DNA from 2 places in the Corallococcus sp. Z5C101001 genome. Region 2 is predicted to be linked to the other one. Evidence: riboswitches for the same ligand, from Rfam matches in the RefSeq annotation. Region 2 holds a riboswitch; the other holds the start of a gene.

Region 1 (10,645 bases), 140 kb from region 2:
CGGTGTCCCCGGTGCCCGCGGACCTGCAGGACCGGCGGGTGGAGATCACCGGTCCGGTGGACCGCAAGATGATCATCAACGCGCTCAACTCCGGCGCCAGCGTCTTCATGGCGGACTTCGAGGACGCCAACAGCCCCACCTGGGACAACGTGGTGCGCGGCCAGCTGAACCTGCGCGACGCCGTGCGCAAGACCATCTCCTTCACGGCGGAGAACGGGAAGCGGTACGCGCTGAACGAGCAGCACGCCGTCCTCTTCGTGCGCCCGCGCGGCTGGCACCTGCCGGAGCGCCACGTGCTCGTGGACGGCAAGCCCATCTCCGGCTCGCTCTTCGACTTCGGCCTGTTCTTCTTCCACAACGCCCGCGAGCAGCTCCAGCGCGGCACCGGCCCGTACTTCTACCTGCCCAAGATGCAGAGCCACCTGGAGGCCCGGCTGTGGAACGACGTGTTCCACCTGGCCCAGAGCGAGCTGGACATCCCGCGCGGCACCATCAAGGCCACGGTCCTCATCGAGACGCTGCCCGCCGCGTTCGAGATGGACGAAATCCTCCATGAGCTGCGCGAGCACTCGGCCGGCCTCAACTGCGGCCGCTGGGACTACATCTTCAGCTTCATCAAGACGCTCCAGTCGGACGCGTCCGTGGTGCTGCCCGACCGCGGTCAGGTCACCATGGACAAGGGCTTCCTCAACGCCTACTCGCAGCTGCTCATCCAGACCTGTCACCGCCGGGGCGCGCACGCCATGGGCGGCATGGCCGCCTTCATCCCCATCAAGGGGGACGCCGTCGCCAACGACGCGGTGATGGCCAAGGTCCGCGCGGACAAGCTGCGCGAGGCGAAGAACGGCCACGACGGCACCTGGGTCGCGCACCCCGGCCTCGTCCCGGTGGCGAAGGAGATCTTCGACGCGCAGATGAAGGGCCCGAACCAGGTGGCCAACAAGCGCGAGGACGTGCACGTCACGGAGGCGGACCTGCTCCAGGTTCCCTCCGGCACGCGCACCGAGGAGGGCCTGCGCCACAACATCCGCGTGGGCATCCAGTACACCGCCGCGTGGCTGGGCGGCCTGGGCTGCGTGCCCCTCTACAACCTGATGGAGGACGCGGCGACGGCGGAGATCTCCCGCGCCCAGGTGTGGCAGTGGATCCACCACGGGGCCACGCTGGAGGACGGCCGCAAGGTGACGCCGGAGCTGTTCCGCGAGCTGCTCGCGGAGGAGATGGCGCGGATGGCGCGCGAGGGCGCCCCCGAGCGCTACGGCCCCGCCCACATGGAGAAGTCCCGCGCGCTCTTCGAGCAGCTGTCCACCGCGCCCGCCTTCGAGGACTTCCTCACCCTGCCGGCCTACGAGGCCCTGGACGCGAAGTCCTGACGTTTCGAAGCACCGACGTTCTTCTTCAACCCTTCACCGCAGCCCCGAGGAGTCCTGGCATGTACGACGCGACGCCGACCACTTCCGATGCCTCCCCCCATGCGAAGCTCCACGCGCAGCGCTTCGACGGAATCACCCGCAACTACACCGAGAAGGACGTGGAGAAGCTCCGCGGCTCCATCCGCGTGAGCCACACGCTGGCGGAGATGGGCGCGCGCCGCCTCTGGGAGCTGCTCCACACGGACGCGTACATCAACGCGCTGGGCGCCCTCACCGGCAACCAGGCCGTGCAGATGGTGCGCGCGGGCCTCAAGGCCATCTACCTGTCCGGCTGGCAGGTCGCCGCGGACGCGAACTCCGCCGGCCAGATGTACCCGGACCAGAGCCTCTACCCGGTGGACTCCGTCCCCAGCGTGGTGAAGAAGATCAACAACGCCCTGCGCCGCGCGGATCAGATCGACCACGCCGAAGGGCGCCATGACCGCAACTGGTTCGCGCCCATCCTCGCGGACGCGGAGGCCGGCTTCGGCGGCCCGCTCAACGCCTATGAGCTGATGAAGGGGATGATCGAAGCGGGCGCCGCGGGCGTGCACTTCGAGGACCAGCTGGCCAGCGAGAAGAAGTGCGGCCACATGGGCGGCAAGGTGCTGGTGCCCACCAGCCACTTCGTGCGCACGCTGACCGCGGCGCGCCTGGCGGCGGACGTGATGGGCGTGTCCACGCTGGTGGTGGCTCGCACGGACGCGGACAGCGCCAAGCTGCTGATGAGCGACGCGGACGAGTACGACCACGCCTTCATCGACAAGGCGGCGGGCCGCACGGCGGAGGGCTTCTACCGCATCAAGGGCGGCCTGGAGTGCGCCATCGCGCGCGGCCTGGCGTACGCCCCGTACGCGGACCTGGTGTGGTGCGAGACCAGCACCCCGGACCTCGCGCAGGCGAAGGCCTTCGCCGAGGGCATCCACAAGAAGTTCCCCAACAAGATGCTCGCGTACAACTGCTCGCCGTCCTTCAACTGGAAGAAGAACCTGGACGACAGCACCATCGCGAAGTTCCAGCGGGAGCTGGGCGCCATGGGCTACAAGTTCCAGTTCGTCACCCTGGCGGGCTTCCACGCGCTGAACTTCTCCATGTACGAGCTGGCCCGTCAGTACAAGGACCGCGGCATGGCGGCCTACAGCGAGATGCAGCAGTCGGAGTTCGGCGCGGAGAAGAACGGCTACACCGCCACGCGCCACCAGCGCGAGGTGGGCACCGGCTACTTCGACCAGGTCGCCGAGGTCATCTCCGGCGGCAGCGCCAGCACCCTGGCCCTGCACGAGTCCACCGAGGCCCACCAGTTCTAGGCCCGGCGGATCATCCCAGCCTCTCCTGAAGGCCGCGGGTCCTAGGGGAATTCCCCTGGGATTTCGCGGCCTTCGCCGTTCCCAGGGCCGGGGGGCCAGCGGGCGCGGAGCCGGAATCAGCAACTTCCGGGGACCCATGGCGATAATGGGAGGAACTTGAAGCCCCAGAGGCACGCCCCCGGGTGTGCCTCCCAGCAGACCGGGGCCTTTGAAGGGAGCCGCCATGAACCGCATCACGTCCCTCTCCGGTCCTCGGGTGCAGCCGGCCACGACGAACACCGCCTCCTCCGTGTCGGGCAGCCGCTTCGGCTCGCTGATGTCGGGCGCGGCCGCGCAGCCCAAGGTGGGCGCGCAGCTGACGGGCGGCACGGTGGTGTCCTCCGCGCTGGCGCAGGCGGGGACCACGCCGCACGGCTCGCTGGTGGGCACGTACACGGCGGGCGCCACGTCCACGACCGCCAACGGCCAGCAGGCCTCGGCGACGGGGCAGGCCGGCGCGGAGCCCAAGAGCGAGGAGATGCAGGCGCTGGAGGACCTGGCCACCATGTCCGCGGTGACCATGTCCCAGTCCATCCTCCACATGGGCGGGATGAAGATCGACCTGGAGCGCGAGTAGTCCCGCGCCCCAGGCCGCCGCTGCGGTTCCGAAGCCCTGGGGGAAACCTCAGGGCTTCTTCTTGTCGCTGTCGTCGCTGTACTGGTCGCGGATGCCGTCGTGCCGGCTGCGCGGGTCGCGCCAGGGCTTGTCCACGTCGGTGCGCTGGCCGCCGTCCTGCCCGGTGACGTCGTTGAGCTCGTCGGCGCGGCCCTCCGCGGGCACCTCGTCGCCGTCCGCGTCAGGGTCCTTCTGCCTCGCGGGATCCAACGGGATGCCGGCGCTCTTCTTGAGGTAGTCGTCCTTGGGGTCCATGCCGTCACTCCTCCCTTGAGTCCTCAAGGTGGTGACGGGGCCCCGTTCCGGGAGCGGCCGGGCGGACGGGCCGCCCCTGCCTCAGTTGAGGTACTTCGGCTTCGCCTGCGCGGTGGGCGCCTGGGCCTTCATCATCTCCAGGCCCTGGCGGGTGAGGACGAAGCGGACGACGCCGGAGCCGCGCTCGGTCTCGATTTCGGCCTCGAAGGCGGGCCCGGCGATGCCGCCCAGGGACACGTCCTTGCGCAGGTTGGAGACGCGGCCGGAGAGCAGATCACCCGCGACCTCCCGCGAGCCCTCCCCGCGCGAGTACAGCTCGAAGGCGGCCTCGTGCAGCGTCATCGCCAGCGCGGGCGTGAGGGGCTGGGAGCTGAAGAGCACGGAGATGAGGAGCCAGTAGGGCGGCGTCTGTTCAGCCATCGTGCGGCAGTGTAACGGGTGTGGCTACCGGGCGCGCGGCTGTCTGCGGGCGGCGATGGCCTCCGCGAGCACGCCCTGCTGCTTCCAGTGGCCGTACAGGCGGCCCTGGGACGCGAGCCAGTCCAGGCGCTGCCGGGTGCGCGCGTCCAGCCGGCCGGGCGGCGCGTCGCGGAACGGCGTGCCGGGCAGCGGCATGAAGGTGTGGCCGTGCACGCGCGCGCCCAGGTCGGACAGCCGCTGCATCAGGTCCAGGGTGGCGTCCACGTCCGCGGGCTCCTCGCCGGGCAGGCCCAGGATGAAGTCCACGTTGGGGACGAAGCCGCCCTCCACCGCGAGCCGCGCGGCGCGCACCACGGTCTCCACGTCGTGGCCGCGCCGGGTGGCCTGGAGGATGCGCTCGGAGCCGGACTGGCCGCCGATGATGAGGTTGTCGTTGGCCACGTAGCGCTTGAGCAGCGCCAGGGCCTCTGGCGTGACGTGCTCCGGGCGAACCTCCGACGGGAAGGTGCCGTAGTAGATGCGCCCGTCCGGGGCCATGGCCTCCGTCACGGCGGCGAGCAGGTCCTCCACCGCGGCCAGGTTCACGGTCTCGTCCGGGGTGCCGTAGGACATGGACGTGGGGGTGATGAAGCGCAGGTCGCGGCGGCCCGCGAGGCGCAGCTCGCGCGCCCACCGGGCGATGTTGGGCACGGAGCGGTGCCGGAAGCGCGCCTTGCTCATGAAGGGCGTCTGGCAGAAGCGGCAGGCGTAGATGCAGCCGCGCGTGATCTCGATGGCGCCGAACTTCACGTGCTTCGCGGCGAACGGGGGGAAGTCGTCCAGGCGCACGCCCTCGCCGTGACCGTGCTGCACGAGCTTGCCGTCCTTCAGGTGCGCGGTGCCGTGCGTCGTGCGCGGGTCCTCGCCCTGGAGGACGCGGACGAGCAGGGCGCGCAGGGTGTGTTCGCCCTCGCCCACGGCGACGAGGTCGAAGCCGGCCTGGAGCGTCTGAAGCGTCTCCGCGGTGGCGTGCACGCCGCCCGCGATGCAGAGCACGTCGCGGCCCTCCAGCCGTTCGCGCACCCAGTGCAGCTCCTCCACGGAGGGGCCGAAGCTGGCGGAGTAGAAGGACCACGCGGCGACGACGGTGTCGCCCGCGTCCGCGCGCTCGCGCACGGTGTCCAGCAGGGCCTCGCGGCTGCGCGGGAAGTGCAGCGACACGTCGGAGAGCGCGGGGTCGGCCTCCACGGCGCCGGCGAGCACGGTGAAGGCGTACTTGCCCGGGTACTGGTAGCTCAGGACGAGCGAGACCTTGCGAGGCGTCAGCGACATGGCGGCCCGGGATGATGCCACAGGGCCCGCGTGCGACGGGGCACGCTCGGCCGGTGCGCGGTCAGAGGAAGCGGCGCTCCCACTGGCGGACCTCGGCTTCGGTGAGGTCCCCCCAGGAGCCCCGGTGTGCGTAGAGCCAGGGCTCCAGCACGCGGGCGAGCTCGCGGTACGCGGGCAGTGTGTCACCCGCGTCCAGATCCCCTGCTTCGGGCGCGGGGCCCAACGAGACGACGGCCCGGTCCGGGGAGAGTGACTGGACCTGGGTCGCGGGAGCGTGCAGCCGGGAGCGCAGTCCCTCCGCGCCGCCCAGCTCCTGCAACACGGGCGGGCCCAGGAAGGTGAGCCATGCGGGGGCGCGGACCTTCGTGCCCAGGTGCAGCGCGAGTTGGTCCAACTGGTTCAGGTCGAAGCCCGGATGGCGCCGGGTGGTTTCGCGCAGCAGCGGCGTGAGGGTCCGGGTCCAGGCATGCACTTCGAGCGACAGGCCCGCATGCCCTGAGTCCCAGGGCAGCGCACGGCCCAGGTCGATGGCCAGCGCACGGATCCACTCCGGCCCGCGCTCGGCCAGGAACTCGGTGGGCAGCCGGAACTCCAGCGTGCAAGTGCTCTCCGGATAGGCCTCGTGGAAGCTGGCCGAGTCACTTCCTCTCCCGTGATACCTGAATGCGACTCCCGTCGCGGAGTGCGACAGCTCGTTTGCCTCAACGAAGCAAGAGGGGCTCAGGATCCGCTTCTGGAGCTCCGCCTCTCCCTCCGCATCCAGCTCCGGCCAGTCTCCGGTGTAGCAATCCCAGAACCAGCGCAGCCGTCGCGGTTCGACGGCCCGCCGGTAGCGCTCCTGCGCACGCCAGAGGGCAGGAGCGATCTCTTCGTGAGGCGCGCGCAGATAGAAGGCGATGCTGATCCCCTCCCTCATGAGGACCACGGTCGTCCCTTCAATCTCCATCGATTCACGAACTGTCGGCACCTGCTCGTTCATTGGGTGATTCCCATGTTGGGGGATACCAGGAGAGGGGCCCGTTCGCTCGCCAAGAGGTCCTGGTACACAGCATTCTGCGGCCTGTCGGCGAAGGGGCTTGCCGGCGGATAGGTGTCCCATCTGGCATCGTTGGTCGCCGGGCACGGGAACTTGAAGTCGTAGAGGGCCTGGACCTTCAGGGGGTTCCCGAGCGCGTGCAGCACCACATCGGGCGCGATGCTCCCCACCAGCAGGTGGAACTGCCCGGCCGCGAGCCACCGCGCCACCTCCTCCGGGTCCAACCACCGTATCCGCCCTGTCTTCGCGTCCCGCAGGTAGCGCGGCTCCAGGCTGAACCGCCCCGCGTCCGTGTCACCCAGGGCCCGCTGCACGCACTCCAGTGCCGCCGCGTGCTTGGCCTCTCCCAGTTGCATCGCCCGCGTCACCTGTCGCCCATTCGCGTCCACCACCTTCTCCCGGCACACCTCCGGCGAGGTCCGCTTCCCCGGCCCCAGCATCCGCTCGTTCACTTCGAAGTTCGCCTGCTTCGCGCACTCCACCAGCACCCGCTCCACGCGCGCCACCTCCGCCGCTTCCCACAGGCGCATCATCGCGGCGGCCTGGCCGGCCCGCGCGGCCGCCCGCGACAGCCACGGCAGCACCGCGTCCTCACCCACCTGCGACGCGCACGCCGGGCTTCGCAGACATCCGGCCGTCGCGGAGTCCATCGACGCCTGTGAATAGCTCCGGGGCGCCCTCACCTCCGGCCCCGCGCACGCAGTCCACAGGAGGCAGCACAGCCACCACATCCTTCGGAGAGGAGTCACGTCGTGCCTCCTCGCACGAAAGCGCGAGCGCCTTCAACCCAACGCACTCGTGGACACTTGGCGGATGTGAACCGCGCGGCTAGCGTGCCTCCCGCCGACGGTGCCTCGCGGGAGTCCGCGAGGTTTAGCAAGGGAATCCGGTGCGAATCCGGAGCTGCCCCGCAGCGGTGAGTGGGAACGAACGCTGTCACACGCACTGGTCCGGAGTCGGACTGGGAAGCGACGGCCAGTAGACGCCACGGAGGCATCCCCATCAGGTGGGGAGCGCTCCGGAAGCACGCCCACGAGTCCGAAAACCTGCCTTCGGCCCCTGCGGAGGATCGTCTCCGACAGGGCGGTACCCCGGCCCCTCGCGGGAAGGTCCGGTCATCCCTCGCGGTCCCGTGCGTCCGCCACCGCCCGCGTCCCGGGCCCGGGAGCCGTGTGTCCCGGATCCGACGGCGCTCGGCGCTGGCGGCACCGCACGCCAGGAGTCCTTGCCATGACGTCCCCTTCTTCTCCCCTCCCTCCGTCCGCCACCGAGACCCGCATGGTGGACATGGTCTTCCCCGACCAGACCAACCACTACGGCACGCTCTTCGGCGGACAGGCGCTGCGGCTGATGGACATGTCCGCGTTCATCACCGCCAGCCGCTACGCGCGACGCACCGTCGTCACCGCGTCCAGCGAACGCGTGGACTTCCACACCCCCGTGCGCCAGGGCCAGCTGGTGGAGCTGGTGGGCCGCGTCGTCGCCACCGGCCGCACCTCCCTCACCGTGGACGTGGAGCTCTACTCGGAGGACCTGCTGTCCGGCGCGCGCCTGCTGTGCACGCGCGGGCGCTTCATCCTGGTCGCGCTCGACGCGGAGCGGCGTCCCACCGCGGTGCCGCCGCTCGCGCCGGAGAACCAGACATGACAGACATTGCCTTGACACCTGAAACAAGCCGGGCGTATAGACGACGCCATGCTGGTGCCTGGGTTTACCCAGGCTGAAAAGGGAACCCGGTCCGAATCCGGGGCTGCCCCGCAGCGGTAGGTGAGAACGACCGCCGTCCATGACACTGGAGCCCGTGTGGGCCCCGGGAAGTGACGGCCAGTAGGAACCCCGGCCCGCCTCACGCCGGACGCGCTCACAAGCCCGAAGACCTGCCCGCATCCGGCCCGTGGGAGACATCCACGGACGGTTCGACCTGGAGCCCCGAGGGAGGGCGGGAAGGTCCGAGCGCAAGCCCCTGTCTTCACAGGGATTTTCGCCTCGGCACACTCCCCTTCTCCCTTCGTGTCTCCAGCCACCCGCGGGGGTGGGGGTCGGTGTCTTCGGGCCCGTCCATGGCCCGGGTGCGCGGCGTCGCACCGGGACACCTCGCCTCCTCCTTCGTGGGTCACTGGCCGGGCGACGCGGGTCGCCCGTTAGGACGAGCGATGCGTGGAGTGCGGCGAAGACAGCGCGAAGCAGTGACAGGACGCGGAAGCCAGACACGGCACGGGAGGCCCCGGGCGCGGCGCGCCTGACGCCTCTTCGCGCATTCCTCCTCTCAATTCCTTTCATCCACCGCGAGCGCGCCCTCCACGCGCGCCGCCTGGGGAGACGTCTGTCTTTGAACGCCATCCGCTACCCGGACGGGAACGTGCTCCTGCGCAACCTGTCGCGCGAGTTCCCCGTCGTGACCCACGGCCAGGGCATCTACCTGTACGGCGCGCAGGGCCGCCGCTACCTGGACGGCTCCGCGGGCGCGCTGGTGGCCAGCGTGGGCCATGGCAACCGCGAGGTCGCGGACCGCGTCCATGAACAGCTCCTCCAGGTCGCGTACGTCAACGGCACCCACTTCACCACCGAGGTGACGGAGGCCCTGGCCACCCGGCTGTGCGAACACGCGCCCCAGGGACTCAAGCGCGCGGCCTTCCTGGGCTCCGGTTCGGAGGCCATCGAGGCGGCGGTGAAGTTCGCCCGGCAGCTCTGGGTGGAGCGCGGACAGCCCCAGCGCTCGCGCGTCATCACGCGCGTGCCCGGCTACCACGGCAACACGCTCTACGCGCTGTCCATGTCCGGACGGCCGCACTACCAGACGTTCTTCGGCCCCATGCTGTCCCAGGTCGTCACCACGCCCGCGCCCTACCCCTACCGCTGCGGCCTGGAGGACTACGCGCGCGACGGGGCGGCGCACTACGCGCGGCACCTGGAGGAGGCCATCCAGCGCGCGGGCCCCGACACGCTCGCCGCGTTCGTGGCGGAGCCCGTCATCGGTTCATCGGCGGGAGCGTCCGTACCGCCGCCCGGCTACTTCGAGGCGGTGTCGGCCGTCTGCCGGCGCCACGGCATCCTGATGATCGCCGACGAGGTCATGTGCGGCTGCGGGCGCACCGGCCGCTTCTTCGCGAGCGACCTCATGGACTTCACCCCGGACGTGCTCGTGATGGGCAAGGGGCTGAGCGGTGGCTACGCGCCCCTGAGCGCGGTGCTGGTGCGCGAGGACCACCTGGAGGAGCTGCGCCGGGGCTCCGGCGGCTTCATGCACGCGCAGACGTACCTCCAGGCGCCGTGCATGACGGCCGCGGGGCTCGCGGTGCTGGACTACTACGAACGGCACGACCTGGTGGCGCACGCGGAGCGCGTGGGCGCCTACCTGCAACGCCGGCTGCGAGAGGTCCTGCTGCCCCTGCCCCACGTGGGCTCCGTGCAGGGCGTGGGGCTGATGGCGGGCGTGGAGCTGGTGGAGGACAAGGCCACGAAGCGGCCCTTCCCTCGCGCGCGCAGGGCCGTGGAGGGGCTGCTCGCGGAGCTGTTCGCGCTGGGGCTCATCCTCTGGCCCAACACCGGCCACGCCGACGGGACGAACGGCGACCTGGTGATGGTGGGCCCGCCGTTGATCATCACCGAGCCCCAGGTGGACGAGCTGGTGGACCTGCTCGCCCGGGGCCTGACCCGTTTCCTGGAGCGGCCATGACCTTTCGCATCACCTATTCGGTGCTGGACGCGGACCTGACGGAGCTGCACGCGCGCTTCGACGCCGCGCTCGCCACGGTGCGCGCGCGCCTGGGCGCGGAGTACCCGTCGTGGATCGCCGGCAAGGCGCACCACAGCGGGGACCTGCTGGACAGCCGCAACCCCACGCGGCCCTCCGAAATCATCGGGCGCTTCCACCGCACCGCGCCCGGCGAGGTGGGCCGCGTGGTGCGCGCGGCGAAGGACGCCCAGCGCGCGTGGGGCGCCACCGCGTGGGAGGAGCGCGTCCAAATCCTGCGCCGCGCCGCCGACCTCATCTCCGAGCGCCGGTGGGAGCTGGCGGCGGGGATGACGCTGGAGGTGGGCAAGAACCGGCTGGAGGCCCTGGGCGACGTGGAGGAGGCCGCGGACCTGCTGCGCTACTACGCCGGGCAGGTGGAGTCCGCGCGCGGCTTCCACCTCCCCATGGCGCGCCTGTCTCCCCGCGAGGACACGCGCAGCGTGCTGCGCCCCTACGGCGTCTTCGTCGTCATCTCCCCCTTCAACTTCCCGCTCGCGCTGGCGGCGGGGATGA
Region 2 (10,645 bases):
AACGGCGTCGCGATGCTCGGCTACTACTCCGGCACCACCTACCTCAACGAGGGCCGCGCGGTGGCCCCCGCGGCGATTGCCCAGGCGCTCTCCTCGGGCACCCCGTTCGCCGTGGCGGACGCGCCCGCGCTCGCCGTGGGCTCCAACTTCGTCGCCGCCGCGGGTCAGGGCGAGGGCGTGGCGGTGCTTCGCGGCGACTACGTTCCGCCCAACTACAACTTCGCCGGGACGGACATCTCGCGCTTCGCCTTCACCGTGACCAACGCCGGCGCGACCGTCACCGTCGGCGCCCGTCAGCCGGTCCTCGTCTACGCGGACCAGTGCACGAGCGTGACCGGCATCACCTCCATTGGCGCGGACCTGCTCGTGGCCGTGGATGACAAGAACGGCGCGCGGCTGGTCCGCATCCAGCAGGCCCCGTGATGACCCTCATCCGGAGAACACCCATGAAGACCCTTCTCTCGAAGCGGTTCGCGATGGGGCTCGCCGCGCTCCTGTCCGTGGCGTGCGGTGGTGAGGACTCGCCGGACCGCTTCCAGGACCAGGCGCTGGTCGGGGATCCGTTCGCGGACCGCATCGTGTCCTTCACGCCCGGCGCCGGCGCGGGCTTCGGTCAGAGCCAGCTGCCGGGCATCGTGCTCGGGCCTCCGCAGGGCGCTGGCGCGGGTTCGGGCTCGCTGGACGTGCTGTCGCTCGGACGCAACGGCGTCATCATCCTGGAGTTCACCGACATCGCGGTGACGGATGGGCCGGGCGTGGACCTGCTCGTGTTCGAGAACGCGTTCCTCAAGCCCAGCGGCAAGCCGTTCGCGGAGACGGGCGTCGTGGCCGTCAGCGACGACGGCGTCACCTGGCACGAGTTCCCGTGCGCGTCCTCCGACGTGGCGAACGACTTCCCGGGCTGCGCGGGCGTGAAGCCCGTGTACTCGAGCCCCGGCAATGGCATCTCGCCCACCGACCCGGCCGTGGCGGGGGGAGATGGCTTCGACCTGGCGGACGTCGGCCTCACCCGCGCGCGCTTCGTGCGCATCCGCGACTCCGGCGCCAATGGCTACGCGGGCATCAGCGGCGGCTTCGACCTGGACGCCGTCGCCGTGGTGAACGGCGTGCAGCTGCCGTAGTCCGCGACGCGCGGCGGGACCCGGGACCGTTCTCCACCGGACGGTCCCGGGCGCCGCGTGCCCATCCCGTGGATTCGGGGTGGGGGAGGCTTCCCGGGTGGGAGCGCCGGGATGACACGCCCGCCTCCCTCCTGGTGCCGCGGTGGAGCCCTCGCCGCATTGACATTGACCCGGGGGCGCCATAGTCCCGCCCCGTCATCGATGCCATCGCGCCATGGGGCGTGAGGGCGTCCAGGGAACCCGGTGTGAGTCCGGGACTGCCCCGCAGCGGTGAGCAGGGACGGTGTTCGCAAGCACCCCGTCCTCGTGAGTCCGAAGACCTGGCGACGACCCGGTGTCCTCCTCCCATTCGGGGAGGGCCCGGACACAGACCGGAACCTCCGCGGGGAGCTGACGGCGAAGACAGGACTCCAGGTCGCGCCGCGCGACAGGAGCTCCAGCGCCTTCGTGCCCGTCCCGCCTCCCGCCAGGAAGCCCCGCCGCCTCCACGCGGCGGGCAAGGAACGAGGACACGATGCGGACCGACACGAAGCGGGTGGGCGCGAAGGGCCAGCGCGCGGCGCTGATGGGCGCCCTGCTGGCGGTGGTGCTGGGCGGGACAGGCTGCGGCGACAACGAGTGCGAGGACGCCGCCGAGTGCCGCGACCAGGCCCCGATTTCGGAAGGCCGGTCCTGGATGTGCGTGGAGAACAAGTGCGTCCCGGTGGACATCGTTCCCGACGCGGGCACGGATTCCGGCACCGACGCGGGTCCTGGCTCGGACGCGGGGACGGACGCCGGGACGGATGCGGGCACGGACGGCGGCACCGACGCGTGCGACGCCGTGCCGCGCGAGGCGAAGCTGGGCACGCTCCAGCTCCAGGCGGGCTTCACCGTGCTGGAGGCCGCGTCCCTGTCCCCGAACGTGGTCGCGGTGGTGGCCACGCCCGGCCCCACGTATTCGCTCTTCGCGCTGCGCACGACGGCCACGGGCCGCGACTTCTTCGCGCTGGGCACCTGGCCGGAGGTGAAGCTGGGGGAGGCCGCGCTCGAGACCGTGCTCGCTCCCGCGGATCGCGCCGACGCCGCGAACACCTTCCCGTCCTACTTCCTGGCCTATGACGGCGCGCGGCTGCTCGCGGGCTACACGAAGCCGGCCGCGGGCTTCCCGGGCAGCGTCGCGGTGGTGGAGCCGTCCTCGCGGGACGCCGCCCTCTACCTGAGCGCGCCGGGCAACTACTCCGCCGCGGGCATGGCCGACGCGTTCTTCATCAACGGCGGGGGGCTGGACACGGTGTCGTCCGGCCTGGGCGTCTACGCGCTGGTGACCTCCGCGAAGCCCTACGCCGCCGTGAAGGTGGCGGACTTCCCCGCGCAGGTGGGCGCCAGCGGCTTCACCGCTGTCTCCGCGAACAACATCGCGGTGTTCGGCTACTCGGCGGCGGACACGTACGTGAACGTGGCCCACGCCGTGTCGTACGCGAAGCTGGGCGAGGCGCTGGCCTCGCGCACGCCGGTGGTGCTCGCGAACGAGCCGCGCCTGGAGGTGGGCAGCGACTTCAACGCCGCCACGGGCTTCGGCAATGGCGTGGCGGTGGTGCGCGGCGGCTACGGCGCCACGGCGGGCTTCGGCGTCACCGACGTGTCCCGCTTCTCGCTCACGCCGGGCCTGGGCGGCGGCCAGCCCCTCAGCGTGGGAGCGCGTGAGGCGGTGCTCACCGTCGTGGACAGGTGCACGTCCGTGGACCTGCTGTCGTCGCTGGGCTCGGACCTGCTCGTAGGCGTGACGGACATCCACGGCCGCCGCCTCGTGCGCATCCGGCAGGGCCCGTGATGCGGCGCCTGCTGCTCGCGCTCGGCGCGCTGCTGGCCCTGGGCGCGTGCACCGGCGACCCCGACATGCCGCCGCCCGCGGAGGACAGCGTGGACGCCGGGACGGACGCCGGAGCGGCTTCCGATGCCGGCACCGAAGCGGATGCCGGCACGGACGCCGGTGTCGACGCGGGCACGCGGCCCGTGGATCCGTTCGCGGACCGGGTGACGGCGTACCACTTCGGAGACTTCGCCGGCTTCGGGCAGGACCGCTTCCCGGCGGTTGTCTTGGGGCCTCCGGCGGGGGCGGGGCAGTTCGCGGGCTCGCTCGACGTGCTGTCGCTGGGGCGGGGCGGCTCCATCACCCTGGAGTTCACCGACCTGGTCGCGGTGGACGGCCCGGGCGTGGACCTGCTCGTGTTCGAGAACGCGTTCCAGAAGATTGGCGGCGACATCTTCGCGGAGACGGCCACCGTGTCCGTCAGCGACGACGGCGTCACGTGGTTCGACTTCCCCTGCGACCCCACCGACAAGGACGGGGGCTACCCGGGCTGCGCCGGCACGCATCCGGTGCTCTCGAGCCCCGACAATGGCGTCTCCCCCATCGACCCGGCCGTGGCGGGCGGGGACGGCTATGACCTGGCGGACGTGGGCCTTGCCCGCGCGCGCTTCGTCCGCCTCACCGACACGGGGCTCAACAGCTACGGCGGCACCTCCGGCGGCTTCGACCTGGATGCGCTCGCCGTGGTGAATGGCCAGCTGGCCGACGGCGGCACCCCGTGAGCAAACCCCCGCTCCATTCGCCTCGGGAGCACGTGGAGGCGGGTGGGGTGGATCGCCGTCAGGCGCTCTGCACGCTCCTGCGCGGCACCTGTGCCCTGGCCGCGCTGGGGTGCGGTGGCGACTGGCGCGAGGCCGTGGTGCTGCCCGGTCCGGACGCCGTGCCCGACGCGGGCCCGGCCGGGTGCGGTGACACGGGCCTGCCGGGACCGCCGGAGGAGGGCTGGGTGGAGGTCCCCCTCGCGGACCATCCCGCCCTGCGCGAGCCCGGGGGAAGTGACCGCGTCCGCGTCCCCTCCGCCCTCCTGGACGTGGTGGTCGTGCACGCGGCGGACGGCTGCTACCGGGCGGTGTGGCGCACGTGCACCCACGGCGACTGCGCGGTGGCCTGGGACGGGACCCTGGGGCTGGTGGAGTGCCCCTGCCACGGGTCGCGCTTCGGCCTGGAGGGGCAGGTCCTCCGGGGGCCCGCGACCCGGCCCCTCGCCGCCTATCGCACCCTGCGCGTGGGTGATTCGCTCTTCATCCTTCGCCCCAGGTGAAGTCCATCCTTCGCCCCAGGTGAAGTCCGACCCCGGGTCTCCACCACATCGGGTGCCCGGGAGGGCATGACGCGACGCGAGAGGGCGTCCGAGGCCTTGCCCGGACGCCCGTATTCCACGGGAAAGCGTCTCGGACTCTCGGAAGATTGGGAGGTCGTGTAATGTCGTGCGCCCGATGTGGCAGATCATCATCAACGGGCCCGGCTACTTCGACACGTCGTACGACCTGCCGGAGGGCGTCACCAGCCTCGGCCGGGCCGACGAGAACGACATCGTGCTGGGCGGTGACCTCGTGTCGCGCCGGCACGCTCGCCTGTACGTCGAAGGTGACGTGCTGCGCATCGAGGACCTGGGCAGTCGCAACGGCAGCCGGGTGAACGGCGCGCCGCTGCAGGGCAGCAAGAACCTGGGTGCGGGCGACACGGTGGCGCTGGGGGAGAACACCCTGGCGGTGCGCCAGCCGCACACGGTGGAGAACGCCGCCACGGAGATGATGGACCTGGGCGCGGGCGGCGTCGTGCGCTTCGGGCACGGCACGGACGTGGGCCCCTCCGTGCTGCTGGCGAAGAACGTGAAGGACGCGGAGGTGCTCCGCCTGCTGGACAACGTGGGGCCGCTGCCGTTCGACGACGCGTTCTCCGGCCCCTCGCCCGTGCCCACGGGCTCCGCGGTCGCCAGCCCTCGCGTGTCGTACGAGACGCTGGTGCTGCTGGTGCACGCGGCGGAGGCGCTGGCCACCGCGCGCACGCTGACCGCGTTCCTGGAGTCCGCGATGGACCGGCTCCTGGAGCGCACCGACGCGACGACGGCGGTGGTGCTGCTCAAGCACGCCACGGGGCCGCTGGTGCCCGCGGCCGTGCGCCACCGGGGGCGGCTCGCCAAGGGCGAGGTGCCCGTGTCGGACGCCATCGTGGACGAGGCCCTCCGCCAGGGCCGCGCGCTCGCGGTGGGCGACGTGCGCGATGATCGCCGCTTCGCCGGACGCGAGAGCGTCATCATGTACGGCGTGGACCGGGTGCTGTGCATCCCCATCGGCACCGAGCCGCCCTTCGCGGGCGTGCTCTACGTCAACGTCCCCGGCGAGGGGGACACCAGCCTGGAGCTGATGCTGGACGCCTGCACCGCGGTGGCCCACCTGGTGGCCAGCGGCGTGCAGCGCTTCGCCGTGCGCGACGGCTCCGGCACGGACCGGATGCGGCGCAACCTGGAGCGCTTCCACTCGCCGGAGGTGGCCGAGCGCCGCGCCGCCGAGGCCCAGCGCGTGGGGGGCAAGCTGCCCGGGCTGGAGGAGAAGAACCTCACCGTGCTGCACGCGGAGCTGGCGGACTTCGGCGCCGTGATTGGCCGGCTGGGCGCGGCGCGGGCCACGCAGCTGCTCAACGACTTCCACGCGCGCATGAGCGGCATCGTCTTCAGCTTCGAGGCCACCGTGGAGGGCTTCCTCGGCGAGTCCATGCGCGCGCTCTTCGGCGTGCCCTACGCGAAGGGCGACGACGCGGTGCGCGCCGTGCGGGCCGCCCTGGCGCTGCGCTCGGACTGGGAGCGGGGCATGGCCCGCCGGCCGCAAGACGAGCGCTGCGACCTGAGGATCGCGCTGCACTCCACCAAGGCGCTGGTGGGGATGATCGGCACCGAGGCGCGCACCGAGTACACCGCCGTGGGCGAGGGAATGGGGGTCGCGGGCTGGCTGGCCTCCACCGCTGGTCCCGGGCAGGTGCTGATGACCGGCAAGCTGCTGGCGGCCACCGGGGCCCGCTTCGACGTGATGCCCCTGGGCGAGCGGGTGGTGCGTCCCCCTCGGGACAAGGTGGCCGTCTTCGAGGTGATTGAAGAGGACATGGGCATGCTGACCAACCCCGGTATCCGGTGAGGCAGCCGGCGCGGCCGGTTGACCGGTTGAAGCGGGGCCCCTGCTCGGGGTTCAATGCGCTTTCCGTGGTGGACCCCCGCACCGCATGAGCTCTTCGACCCAGCCCGCCCGATTGCGTCCCTTCCGGCCGCAGCCCTTCGGCCGGTACACGCTCCTGTCGCACCTGGCCACCGGCGGCATGGGGGAGATCTACCTCGCCCGCCTGGAGGGCGCGCAGGGCTTCGAGAAGCTGTGCGTCATCAAGAAGATCCTCCCGCAGTTCGCGGAGGATCAGGACTTCGTCGAGCGCTTCGTCGGTGAGGCGCGCACGCTGGTGCGGCTGGGGCACGGCTCCATCGCGCAGGTGCTGGACATGGGCGTGCACGAGGGCGAGGCCTACATGGCCCTCGAGTACGTGGACGGCAAGGACCTGCGCAAGGTGGCCGCGCGCGTGCGCGACCGGCAGACGCCGCTGCCGCTCACGTTCGTGCTCTACGTCATGGGCCGGGTGCTGGACGCGCTCGCGTACGCGCACCGCAAGCGGGACGAGGAAGAGAAGGAGCTGAAGCTCGTCCACCGGGACATCTCCCCCCAGAACATCCTCATCTCCTACGAGGGGGAGGTGAAGGTCATCGACTTCGGCCTGGCGAAGAGCCGGCTGTCGGCGGCGAAGACGAACCCGAGCATCATCCTGGGCAAGTTCCTCTACATGTCGCCCGAGCAGGCCCGGCACCAGCCGGTGGACCGGCGCAGCGACCTGTACGCGGTGGGCCTGTGCCTGTACGAGCTCATCTCCGGCAAGAACCCCTTCGACGCGATGCCACCGGGCGAGCTGATGTCCGTGGTGGCGAACCCGAAGGTGGCGCCGCTCAGTGAAGCGGAGCCGCTGACGCCGCCGGCGGTGTCGCAGCTGGTGGCGAAGGCGCTGGCGGTGGAGCCGGGCCAGCGCTTCCAGACGGCGGAGGAGTTCCGCGGGCGCCTCCAGGCGTGCCTGATGGAGATCGACACCAGCGCCGGCCCGGAGAGCGTCAGCCGCTTCATGCGCGACCTCTTCTCCGCGGACTACCAGTCCGAGCGCCGCCTGCTGACGACCCTGCGCGAGGTGCCGCGCGACGTGAGGGCCAGCGGCACGTACGAGGCGCTGGGCCCCGCGCCCCGGCCCACGATGCCGGCCACGCTGCCGCCGAAGACCATCCGCCTGGATGGCCCGGTGGAGCCCCTGTCCTTCCACCCCACGCCCCGCAGCCGCGAGGACGGCGGCGGCGCGCGCGACGACGGTGAGACGCGCCCCGGCGTGATGGTGGATGAGTCCACCCGGCCCGCGTTCCCGGTGGAGGCGCTGGAGGAGGCGGCCCGCGCGAGGGCGCGGCCCAGCCCCACGTCCTCGGAGCCGTCGCCCACGGTGGAGGTCCGCCACGACGCGATGGAGCGGCCCACCATCCTCGAGGGGCTCCCGGCCATCCGCCTCCCCTCGGACCGCCCCGCCGCGGTGGAGGCCCCGCCCCCGCCGCTGACCGGCGAGCCCACCGCGCCCCGCGCGGAGGCGCTGCCTCGGTCGGAGGCAGCGCTCGCGGAGCCCACCGCGCCCCGCGCCACGGCCCTGCCGTATTCGGACCCGGGGCTGTCCGCGCGCGCCGCGCCGCCCGTGCCGGAGGTGCAGGTGTCGCGGCCGGCCGCGGACGCCAGCGACCGTGGGGGCTCGCTGCCCTTCTCGGATTCGGTGGGGCCCCGGGGCGTGCCGCCCGTGGCGTCGACTCCGCCCGCCCGTCCGGTGGATGGACCCGTCCCCTTCGTTCCGGCGGATGCGTCGCGTCCGGTGGCGCCGCCGCCCATGCCGTTCGCGGACCCCGGCCCGGCGCGGTTCGATACTTCGGGGGAATCGCTGCCGTTCATGGAGCCGCCGCCCCCGCCGGACGGCCCGTTGCTCGACGATGAGGAGCTTCCCGAGAGCCCCTATCCCTGGCCGGAGCCTCGCGGCGAGGACGGCCGCTCCGCGGGAGCCGAGCTTCGCGCCCCGGAGTCCGCGCGCGCGGCCGAAGTGGCCCGCCCCTTCGAGCCTCCGCGTCCCCCCGAGCCCCGTGTTCCGGAAGGCCAGCGCCCCACCGCCGCCATGCCGTCCCTGGCGTCGCGCCCGGGCGTGACGACGCCGTCGAACGGCAGCAGGCCGGCGCCCCCGCCCCCCGAACCCCTGCCGAGCTTCGAGTCCGTGCGCTCCTCGGAGTCCTCACGCGGCTTCGACGCGCCCCGGGCCTCCGAGTCCCGTGTCCCGGAAGGTCAGCGCCCCACCGCCGCGATGCCGTCCTTGTCGTCGTCGCCGCGCCCCGGCGCGATGACGCCGTCGAATGGCAGCCGGCCGGTGCCGCCGCACGCCGCGCCCACCATCCAGGTTCCCTCCATCCAGTCCGGAGGAGGTTCCTCCCGCTCCAGCGCCTCCGACGAGTTGGAGACCCCGGACTCCGAACCGGTGGACTCCGGTCCGGTCCCCCGTCCGACGATGCAGGACACGCGGCCGTCGGAGGAGCTGGTCTCGGTGGATGCGCAGGCCCTGGAGTCGGACTCCAGCGTGCCGTACATCTCCGCGGATCCAGACGACGCCGTGGCCGCGCGCGAGGGGGATGGAGACACGCACCCCCGCATCCCGATGCCCCGCGCCTCCCGGCGCGAGGACGCCCAGGCGCGCGTGGTGCTGGACGATGCGCTCCTGCGCGAGTCGAGCGCCGCGGGCCGCCGCGAGCCCGACACCGGCCCCACGGGGCCCGCGCGCGGACGCACGGGGTCGCGCCGCGCCGTGCGCGGTTCGTCGCCGGGCACGCCGGTCGCGCGTTCGAGCACCTCCTCGGGCATGCGAGCAGTCTCCGCTCGCCCGGCGCCCGCCGCGGAGCCGGACGAGTCGTCCACCTCGCGTTCGTCGCGCGACGAGACGCGCCGCAAGGCCATGCCCGTGCGGCCGGAGCCCGCGGAGCCGGTCCGCGCCTCCCGCCGCGAGCCGGTGCCGCCGGTCCAGAAGAAGGGCGGTGTGCTGCGCTCGGTGCTGGTGTTCACGCTCCTGGCGTTCGTGGCGCTGTCCATCGTGGGCATGGGGCTCTACTTCATCCCCGAGATGCGCGTGGCCGTGGGCCTGGAGCACTCGAGGACGATGACGCCGCCTCCGCCCATGCCGGTGCAGCAGGTCCCCACGCGTCCCGCGGCGCTCCCGGGGCATCCGCCCGTGACGCCCCCCGGCCAGGACGTCGCCGAGGCACCCCCGGCCGAGCCGACGCAGCCGGCAGCGGACGCCAAGGCGCCCCCGGCCGCGCCGGTCGTGCCTCCGCCCACGCTGGCGTCCGACGATCTGCTCGCCCCCGACGAGTCGTCCGCGAGTGAGGAGGCTCCCACGCCGCGCGCACCCACTCCGAAGAAGCCGCCCCCGTCACGCCCTCCCAAGCGCGGCCCCCCTTCGCGCGCGGCCGCCAAGGACCTCAACGCGCCCAGCGCGTTGGACCTGGAGTGGGCCCAGACACGGTCGCTCTTCCTGTCGATCAAGCGGCGTCACGGGTGCGAGGTCATGCAGATGCAGTGCAACCTCTTCGAGAAGCTGGCGGACGACATCAACGAGAGCGCCGAGAGCGGCGGGGGCAACGACGCCTCGCTCCTCAAGCGCGTGCGTGACATGCACGAGAAGCTGAAGGTCACGCAGCAGTCCCAGGGGTAGGCCCGCCACGCCCGGGCCTGCCGCCACCGCCCGCTCGCAGCCCGTCAGGGATTCCCCCTCGAGCGTGAAGGCCCGCCCGCCTGCCTCACTCCAGGGCGGCGTGGGTTGACAGGGATGTCACCCCGGCGGGAAACACCATGAGCGCGGGGCCCCTGTTCCGTCGTGTCTCCCCCCGCCACCGAGGCCGCATGGTGCGCTACGCCGTCGCCATCTTCACCAGCGCCTTCCTGCTCTTCGGCGTCCAGCCACTGGCGGGCCGCTACGCCCTGCCGTGGTACGGCGGCACTCCCGCGGTGTGGACCGCGTGCATGCTGTTCTTCCAGGCCGTGCTGCTCGCGGGGTACGCCTATGCGCACGCGGTGGCGTCGCGGCTGCGCCCGCGGACGCAGGCCCTCCTGCACCTGATGCTCCTGGTGGTGGCGCTGGGGGCGCTCGCGGCGCGGGCCTCCTGGACGGGCTCTCCGCTGGCGCCGGGCGATGGGTGGCGCCCCGTGGACGAGCACCTGCCCGTGCTCCGGCTGATGCGGATGCTGGCGGCCACGCTGGGCCTGCCCTTCTTCGTGCTCAGCACCACCGGTCCGCTGCTCCAGTCGTGGTTCGCCCGCGCGCGTCCGGAGCGCTCGCCGTACGTGCTCTACGCGCTCTCCAACGCCGGCTCGCTGCTGGCGCTCCTGGGCTACCCGTTCCTCGTGGAGCCCTGGGTGGGCCGGAGCGCGCAGGCGTGGGGCTGGGCCGCGGGCTTCGTCTTCTTCGTCCTCTGCGTCCTCGCCTGCGCGCGCGACCTGCTGCGCCATGCGAAGGCGCCGGAAGTCCCGCCGCCCGCGGGGGCCGCCGGAAGTCCCGCCGCCCCGGAGGCCCTGGAGGAGGCGCC

Evidence for each region. A riboswitch is a leader RNA that binds a small molecule or an ion and turns the genes downstream of it on or off. The one in region 2 is predicted to bind cobalamin.
Region 1: linked by a shared signal. The riboswitch ahead of FOF48_RS15730 (aspartate aminotransferase family protein) and the one ahead of FOF48_RS16300 (hypothetical protein) in region 2 are both predicted to bind cobalamin.

What each region holds. Positions count from the first base shown of each region.
Region 1 is NZ_VKLU01000006.1:138,147-148,791, forward strand. It holds gene aceB (malate synthase A) at 1-1,373, shown strand, start outside; gene aceA (isocitrate lyase) at 1,433-2,719, shown strand; gene FOF48_RS15695 (hypothetical protein) at 2,943-3,335, shown strand; gene FOF48_RS15700 (hypothetical protein) at 3,384-3,629, opposite strand; gene FOF48_RS15705 (hypothetical protein) at 3,711-4,049, opposite strand; gene FOF48_RS15710 (TIGR04013 family B12-binding domain/radical SAM domain-containing protein) at 4,074-5,360, opposite strand; gene FOF48_RS15715 (type VI immunity family protein) at 5,422-6,339, opposite strand; gene FOF48_RS15720 (hypothetical protein) at 6,336-7,145, opposite strand; cobalamin riboswitch at 7,227-7,465, shown strand; gene FOF48_RS15725 (acyl-CoA thioesterase) at 7,627-8,043, shown strand; cobalamin riboswitch at 8,079-8,296, shown strand; gene FOF48_RS15730 (aspartate aminotransferase family protein) at 8,726-10,072, shown strand; gene FOF48_RS15735 (aldehyde dehydrogenase family protein) at 10,069-10,645, shown strand, end outside.
Region 2 is NZ_VKLU01000006.1:281,895-292,539, reverse strand. It holds gene FOF48_RS16310 (hypothetical protein) at 1-423, shown strand, start outside; gene FOF48_RS16305 (cell surface protein) at 447-1,121, shown strand; cobalamin riboswitch at 1,304-1,464, shown strand; gene FOF48_RS16300 (hypothetical protein) at 1,636-2,934, shown strand; gene FOF48_RS16295 (cell surface protein) at 2,934-3,695, shown strand; gene FOF48_RS16290 (ubiquinol-cytochrome c reductase iron-sulfur subunit) at 3,692-4,234, shown strand; gene FOF48_RS16285 (FHA domain-containing protein) at 4,410-6,104, shown strand; gene FOF48_RS37110 (serine/threonine-protein kinase) at 6,190-9,774, shown strand; gene FOF48_RS16270 (fused MFS/spermidine synthase) at 9,963-10,645, shown strand, end outside.